Linked DNA regions of Anaeromyxobacter diazotrophicus. The protein of the gene in region 2 binds, or shares a complex with, the protein of the main gene of each other region. Links are inferred from orthologs where the notes say so. Each region holds a gene or a part of one and is shown on either strand. Other genes may lie near its edges.

What was found.
Region 1: the proteins of HWY08_RS10970 (region 2) and smc are in contact, whole or in part, in a crystal structure (PDB 3ZGX), measured with the Bacillus subtilis proteins. The link is inferred for Anaeromyxobacter diazotrophicus from one-to-one orthologs.

What each region holds. Positions count from the first base shown.
Region 1 is NZ_BJTG01000001.1:387,808-392,248, reverse strand. Bases 65-4,205 are described here. They hold smc (chromosome segregation protein SMC), read right to left. Parts: upstream 3,868-4,205; coding sequence 265-3,867; downstream 65-264. Other genes in these bases: HWY08_RS01740 (methyl-accepting chemotaxis protein), read left to right, coding at 4,089-4,205; ftsY (signal recognition particle-docking protein FtsY), read right to left, coding at 65-263. In the rest of the region: more of ftsY, read right to left, coding at 1-64; more of HWY08_RS01740, read left to right, coding at 4,206-4,441. UniProt on the Bacillus subtilis protein: Required for chromosome condensation and partitioning.
Region 2 is NZ_BJTG01000004.1:494,424-497,614, forward strand. The notes cover bases 1-2,891. They hold HWY08_RS10970 (segregation and condensation protein A), read right to left. Parts: upstream 1,954-2,891; coding sequence 1,048-1,953; downstream 1-1,047. Other genes in these bases: scpB (SMC-Scp complex subunit ScpB), read right to left, coding at 1-1,051; trpS (tryptophan--tRNA ligase), read right to left, coding at 1,976-2,891. In the rest of the region: more of trpS, read right to left, coding at 2,892-2,959; HWY08_RS10980 (site-2 protease family protein), read right to left, coding at 2,977-3,191. UniProt on the Bacillus subtilis protein: Participates in chromosomal partition during cell division. May act via the formation of a condensin-like complex containing Smc and ScpB that pull DNA away from mid-cell into both cell halves.

The DNA.
Region 1 (4,441 bases), on a different replicon or contig from region 2:
CGGTACTCCTCCTTGCGGCGCGCCTCGCGCTCCTCGCGCCCGAGCGCGGGCTCCGCCTCCCGCGCCGGGGGCGGCGGGGCGGCGGGGGGCGGCGCGCGCCGCTGGGCGGGCGGCAGCTCGGGCGCGGCCGGCGGCGGGGCGAGCGGCGGCCGGCGGCGGCGCCGCAGCACCAGCACCGCCGCCGCGAGCACCAGGAGCAGCGCCACCGCCAGCGCGGCGACGACGGCCTGGTCGGTCGCGGTCAGGGCGAGCGGGATGCGCATGTCAGGCGGCCGCCGACTGCTCGCGCTGCGAGAGCTTCACCGAGACGAGCTTCGAGACGCCCGGCTCCTCCATGGTGACGCCGTAGATGGTGTCGACCATCTCCATCGTGCGCTTGTTGTGCGTGATGAGGATGAACTGGCTCGCCTTGCTCATCTCCTTCACCAGCTCGTTGTAGCGGCCGACGTTCGCCTCGTCGAGCGGCGCGTCGACCTCGTCGAGGAGGCAGAAGGGGGTGGGCTTGATGAGGAAGATGGCGAAGATGAGCGAGACGGCGGTGAGCGCCTTCTCGCCGCCGGAGAGCAGGTTCACGCTCTGCAGCTTCTTGCCGGGCGGCTGCGCGAAGATCTCGACGCCGCCCTCCACCCCGCCGCCGTCCGGGTCCTGGGTGAGCGCCAGGCCGGCGCGCCCGCCGTTGAAGAGCCGCGGGAAGACCTGCTGGAACTTCTCGTTCACGAGGTCGAAGGTCTCGCGGAACCGCTCGCGCGAGGCGCGGTTGATCTTGACGATGGCCGCCTTGAGGTCGGCCATCGAGGCCTCCAGGTCGCCCTTCTGCGCGCTCAGGAAGGCGTGGCGCTTCGACAGCTCGTCGTACTCCTCGATGGCGGTCAGGTTGATGGCGCCCATGCGCTCGGCCTGGGCCTTGAGCTCCTCCAGCCGCTCGCGCTCGGCGTCGGAGGGGGGCCGCTGCATGTGGAAGCGCTGCACCTCCCACTTGAGCTCGACCTGGCAGCGCTCGTGGATCTGCTCCTCGAGGTGGGTGAGCGCCAGCGCCTGCTCGCGCGCGGTGAGCGCCGCCTCGCCGGCGGCCTGGCCCACCGCCTCCGCCCGCTGCCGCACCGCCCGCACCTCGGCGTCGCGGGCGCGCAGCCCGGCCGCGGCCGCCTCCAGCGCGGCGCGCTCCGCCGCCAGCGCCTCCTTGACCTGCCCGTGCTCGGCGGAGAGCCGATCCATGTCGACGTGCGTCCCCTCGATCCGGCCGCGCAGCTCGGCGGCGCGGGCGTTCGCCTCCGACAGCGCGGCGAACAGCCGGGCGCGGCGATCCTCGACCTCGCGGCGGGCGTCCTCGAGCCGCTTGAGCGCGGTCGCCAGCGACTCCTTGCGCTCGGCGTCGGCGGCCACCTTCACCTTGAGGTTCATGAGCTGCGCGGTGAGGACGTCGCCGGCCTGCTTCATCCGCTCGGCGCCCTGCGCCGCCTCGCGGGCGCGCTCCTCGGCCCGCGACTGCTCGGCCTCGGCGGTGGCGGCCTGGACCCGGTGCTCCTCCTCCTCCAGCCCGAGCGCCGCCACCCCCTCGTCGAGCGCGGCGCGCTCCACCTCGAGCTGCCCCACCCGCTGGGCGTTGCGCTCCAGCTCCTCGCCGATGCGGGCCAGGTCCTTCTCCTGCTCCAGCACCGCCAGGTCCTTCTCGCGGCCGTCCTTGTCGAGGGACTTGAGCGCCGCCTCGAGCTGCAGCACCCGCGCCTGCAGGGTGCGGTGGCGCTCCTGCGCCAGCGCGAAGTCGGCCTCGAAGTGGCGGACCGTCTCCTCCAGCTCCTGCACCTCGCGCCGCCGCTGCAGCGCGCCGTGCCCCTCGCCCTCCAGCGGGCCGCCGGTGACGACGCCGTACGGGTCGAGCACCTCGCCGTCGAGGGTGACGAGCGTGCGTTTCTGGGCGGCCGACTGCCAGGCGGCGAGCGCGCTCGGCAGGTCGCGCACGATGACCGCGTCGCCGAGGAGGAAGCGCGCCACCTTCTCGTAGGCCGGGTCGAACCGCACCACGTCGAGGCAGGCGGCGACGAAGCCGTCCTGGTCGCGCAGCCCCTCGGCGGGCGAGGCGTCGGCCTCGCGCAGGCGCGCCAGCGGGATGAGCGAGGCGCGCCCCTCGGCGGCGCTCTTCAGGAAGTCGATGGCCTCGACGCCCTGGGAGTGGCTCTCCACGATGACGTACTGGAGGCGCTCGCCCAGCACCGCCTCGACCGCGGTCTCGTACTCGGGCGGCGCCGAGACCACGTCCGCCACCAGCCCGAAGATGCCGTGGTCCTTCGGCGCCTCGCCCTGGCCGGCGCGGGTCATGAGGCTGCGCACGCCGCGGCCGTACCCCTCGTAGTTGCGCATCACCTCGGTGAGCGAGGTGAGCCGGGCGCGCTTGTCGCCCAGCTCCTCGCGCAGGGTGATGAGCTTGGCCTCGTTCTGGATGAACTCGGAGCGGGTGCGCTCGAGCGTCTCCTCCTGCGCGCCGCGCTCCGCCTCCAGGCGGAGCTTGAGCTGCCGGGTCTTGCCCAGCTTGTCGACGTACTGGGTGCGGGCGCCGTCGAGCTGGCCCGACCGGCGCGCGATGTCGTCCGCCTCGCCGCGGTTCTTGGCCAGCCGGGCGGCCAGATCCGCGCGCTGCCGCTCGAGCTGCTGCAGCTGGCTGCGGTGGCCGGCGGCCCGGCCCAGCGCCGCGCTCGCCTCGGCGCGGGCGGCCTCGGCCTGCTCCTGCAGCGCCGCCGCCTCGCGGGCGAGGTCGCGCAGCTTCGCCTCCGACTCGGAGAGCCGCGCCTCGTCGGCGCCGCCCAGCGCGCCGAGCTCGTCGCGCTGCTGCTCGAGCCCGGTCCGCTCCGCCGCCAGCGCCTCGGCCTGCGCCTTCAGGGACTCCACCTCGGCCGCCTGCGCCCGCGTGCGCTCGCCGACGCCCTCCAGCTCGCGCGCCGCCGCCTCCACCGAGACCTGCGAGACGCGCGCCTGGCTCGCCAGCTCGTGCTCGCGCTGCCCGAGCTCCTGCGCCCGCGCCTCCAGGCCGCCCAGCGCGGTCCGCTCCGCGTCGATGGCCGCCTCGACCTCGGCGAGCCGCGCCGAGAGCTCGCGCGCCTCCGCCTCGGCCACCGCCTTCTGCTCCTCGGCCGCGCGCCGCAGGGCGGTGATCTCGAGGAAGCGGCTCGCCGCCTGCGCCAGCTCCAGCTCGCGGATCTGCGCCTTGAGGGTCTTGTACTTCTCGGCCTTGCGCGCCTGCCGGTTGAGGCTCTCGAGCTGCTTGCCGAGCTCCTGCACCAGGTCGGCGACGCGCATGAGGTTCTGCTGCGTCGCCTCCATCTTCCGCTCGGCGGCCTCGCGGCGCTTCTTGTACTTCGTGATGCCGGCCGCCTCCTCGATGATGGAGCGGCGGTCCTCGGGGCGCGCCGAGACGATCTGGCCGATGCGGCCCTGCTCGATGATGGAGTAGGCGGTCCGGCCGACGCCCGAGCCCATGAACAGGTCGTTCACGTCGAGCAGGCGCGCCGGCACCTTGTTGATGAGGTACTCGGACTCGCCGGTGCGGAACAGGCGGCGGCCGACGGTGATCTCGCCGAACCCCTGGTACTGCGCCGGCAGCTCGCTCGGGCGGTCGTTCTCGAAGGTGATGAGCACCTCGGCCATCGACAGCGGCGGCTTCGACTCCGAGCCGTTGAAGATGACGTCCTCCATGGACCGGCCGCGGAGCTGGCGGGCCGACTGCTCTCCGAGCACCCAGCGGATCGAGTCGGCGACGTTCGACTTGCCGCAGCCGTTCGGTCCGACGACGCCGGTCACGCCGTCCGCGAACGCGACGACGGTGCGGTCCATGAACGACTTGAAGCCCACGATATCGAGGCGCTTGATGCGCATGGATCGCTCGTAGCACACCCCATGGGTCGGTTCAACCAAGCCCCGGAATGATCGGGGCTTTTTCGGATCGAACGGGTCGGCAAACGGAGGGGGTGGGTCCCGGCTGTCCCGCGGTTTTCCCCATGAATCCGGGCCGTTGCCTGACAAGCCATGTAGGGTCACGCGTCCCACGGCCGCTGCCTGCCTGAACGGGGCTCCCCGACGGTACACTCGCGGGCGGCATGCCCTTCCTCCGCCCGCTCCTCCTCCGCGTCGTCGGTGTCCTGCTCTTGCCGGTCGCGCTCGAGCTGTACTGCTTCGAGGTGTTCGCCCCGGTCGCGGGCGTGCACCGCGCCACGGCGGACCTCGGGCTCCTCGTCGCGGCGGTCGTCTACTTCACCGTCGCCGTGGCCACCACCGCGCTGCTGGCCCGGCCGATCTCGGCCGGGCTCGGCGAGGCCGCGACCGACGCCGCCCGGGAGCAGGCCGCCGCGGCCGCGCTGCGCCTGCCCACGGCGCTGACGGCGACGCTGTTCGCGACGAGCGCCGTGCTCACGGCCGGGATCGAGCTGGCGGAGCTGCGGCAGGATCTCGG
Region 2 (3,191 bases):
CCGTCGAGGTCGACGTCGACGTTTCGTTCGCGGTCGGGGTCGCGGTCGCCGTCGCGGTTTCGATCGCGGTCGCTGTCGCTGTCGAGGTCGCTGTCGGGGTCGAGGTCGAGGTCACGGCCTCCGACACCTCCGCCTGCGGCTGCTTCGGCTCGAGCGCCTCCTGCGCCGCGCGCGTCTTCTCGTCCGCCGTCTCGATGGCGCGCTCCAGCTCCGCCAGGGCCGCCTCGCCCTCGGCCTGCTTCGCCTCCATCGCGGCGCGCAGGTTGGGGTCGGCGAGCTCGGCCACGAGCCCCTCCAGCTTCGGGCCCTCCTCCGGCGGCGCCTCCTTCTCCACGATGTCGCGGTGCTCCTCGGACAGCTCGTGGAACTCGCGCAGCGTCGGCAGCGAGGCGAGGTCCTTGAGGGCGAAGAACTCGAGGAACTCGCGGGTGGTGCCGTACAGCATGGGCCGCCCCGGCTCCTCCTTCTTGCCCAGGATCTTGATGAGCTTGCGCTCGAGCAGCGCCTTCACCACCGCGCCGCAGTCCACGCCGCGGATCTCCTCGATCTCGGGGCGGGTCACCGGCTGGCGGTAGGCGATGATGGCGAGCGTCTCGAGCGCGGCGCGGGTGAGGCGCTGCGGCTTCACGCGCAGGAAGCGGCGGGCGAAGTCGGAGAGGTCGGGCGCGCTGCGGAACTGCCAGCCCCCCGCCACCTCGTGCAGCACGATCCCGCACACGCCGTCGCGGTAGTGCCCGGCGAGCTTGTCGAGCGCCTTCTGCACCACCGGCACCTCGAGGCCGCTCGCGGCGCGTACCTCCTCCGGGGTGAGCGGCTTCTCGGCCAGGAAGAGCAGCGCCTCCACCACGGCGCGGACGCGCTCGGCGGGGAGCTTCTTGGCCTTGGCCGCCAGCTTGTCGAAGGGCTCCTCCTTCTCCCCCTCGTGCACCTCGATGTCGGCCGGCTCCACCTCGTCGAGCGCGGGATCGCCCTTGGCGTCCTCGGCCGCCTGGAGCGCGTCGAGCTCCGCCGTGGAGACCGTGGCGGCGGGATCCTTCGTCTCTTCGGTCACCGGTAATCCTCCGTGGCCGCGACCGGTCCCTCGCCGAGGGTCGCCTTGGCCTCGACCACGATCTCCGCGCCCGCGCCCGCCTCGTCGGCCGACGCCTGGTAGATGCGGATGAGCTTCAGCTTCGCCATCTCGAGCAGCGCCAGGAAGGTGGCGAGCACCGTCCCCCGCGTCGGCCGCTCCTCCCCGCCCCCGAGCAGCTCCTCGAACGACACCCGCCGCCGCAGGCGCAGCACCTCGGCCACGCGCGAGATGGCGTCGGTGATGGAGAGCCGGTCGGTCACCACCTCGTGGCCGAAGCCGGGCTTGGCGTGCGCGAGCGCGCGGTCGAGCGCCTCGATGAGCTTGAACACCGAGACGTCGGCCAGGCCCTCCGGCCCCTCCGGCGCCTGCACCGGCGGCGCGCGCACCTGGCGCGCGAAGACGTCGCGGTCGAGCAGGTCGTGCTGGGCGAGGTCCTCCGCCGCCGCCTTGTACTTCTGGTACTCGAGCAGCCGCCGCACCAGCTCCGCCCGCGGATCGACCCCGGCCGCCTCGTCCGCCGGCGCGTCCTCGGCCACCTCGGTGCGCGGCAGGAGCAGCTTGCTCTTCATGAGGATGAGCTGCGCCGCCATGTGCAGGAACTCGCCCGCGATGTCGATGTCGAGCTGCCGCATCGCCTCGAGCGTCGCCAGGTAACCCTCGGTGATGCGGGCGATGGGGATGTCGAACAGATCGAGCTGGTGCTCCTTCACCAGGTGGAGGAGCAGGTCGAGCGGGCCCTCGAACGGGGGCTGCCCGTCCTTCACCGAGGGCAGCGTGACGCGGAAGGCGTCGAGCGCGGCGCGGCCGGGCGCGCCCTCGCCCTCGCCCTCGGCGGCGTGATCGCCCGGGGCGACCGCCTGCTGTGCCGGCGCCTTCGACATCCCGCTCCCGCGCGCCGCCCGCCTACAGCTTCATCGCGGCGCGGACCTCTTCCATGGTGCGCGCCGCGGCCGCCCGCGCCTTGCGGGTCCCGAGCTGCACCAGCTCCTCGACCTCCTGCGGGCGGGCCAGCAGCGCCTCGCGCCGCTCGCGCAGCGCGTCCTGCGCCGGCCCCAGCGTCTCGAGCAGCCGCTTCTTGCAGTCGACGCAGCCGATCCCGGCCGAGCGGCAGCCCGCGTACATCCAGGCGATGGTCTCGGGGGTCGAGTAGACCTTGTGCAGGAAGCCGATGCCGCAGACGTCGGGCTCGCCCGGGTCGGTGCGGCGCTTGCGGGCCGGGTCGGTCGCCATCGGCATGATCTTCTTCGCCGTCTCCTCGGCCGACTCGCCGAGGTGGATGGCGTTGCCGTAGCTCTTCGACATCTTCCGGCCGTCGGTGCCCAGGATCTTGGGCGCGCTGGTGAGCAGCGGCGCCGGCTCGGGGAACACCTGCCCGTAGTGGAAGTTGAAGCGCCGCGCGATCTCGCGCGCGAGCTCGAGGTGCGTCACCTGGTCGGCGCCCACCGGGACGCGGGTGGCCTTGTACAGGATGATGTCGGCCGTCATCAGCACCGGGTAGCCGAGGAAGCCGTAGAGGGCGAGGTCGCGGTCGGTGATGTTCTCCCGCATCTCCTTGTAGGTGGGCGAGCGCTCGAGCCACCCCAGCGGCGTGATCATGCCGAGCAGGAGGAAGAGCTCCGCGTGCTCCTTCACCTGGCTCTGGACGAAGAGCGTGGCCTTCTGGGGGTCGATGCCGGCGGCGAGGAAGTCGACGAACATCTCGCGCTCGGCCTGCTTGATCGACTCGGTCTGGTGGTAGCTCGTGGTGAGCGCGTGCCAGTCGGCGCTGAAGAAGAAGCAGGTGGCCTCGTCCTGCAGCCGCACCCAGTTCGCGAGCGCGCCGTGGAGGTGGCCGAGGTGGAGGCGCCCGGTGGGGCGCATGCCTGAGACGACGATGGGCTTGGTCATGGTGGGATGAGCCCTCGCTACGCGCCCGCGACCGCGCCGAGCAGCCGGTTGAGGAGCCCGTACACGGCCCCCATCGGCCCGGCCATGATGTACCGGGCGCCGATGAAGACGGCGATGAGCACGAACGGGGCGAAGCGCGTGAAGCTCTCCCACGCGCCGCGGAACCGCAGCGGCAGCATGCCCTCCAGCACGCGGCTGCCGTCGAGCGGCGGGACGGGGATCATGTTGAAGA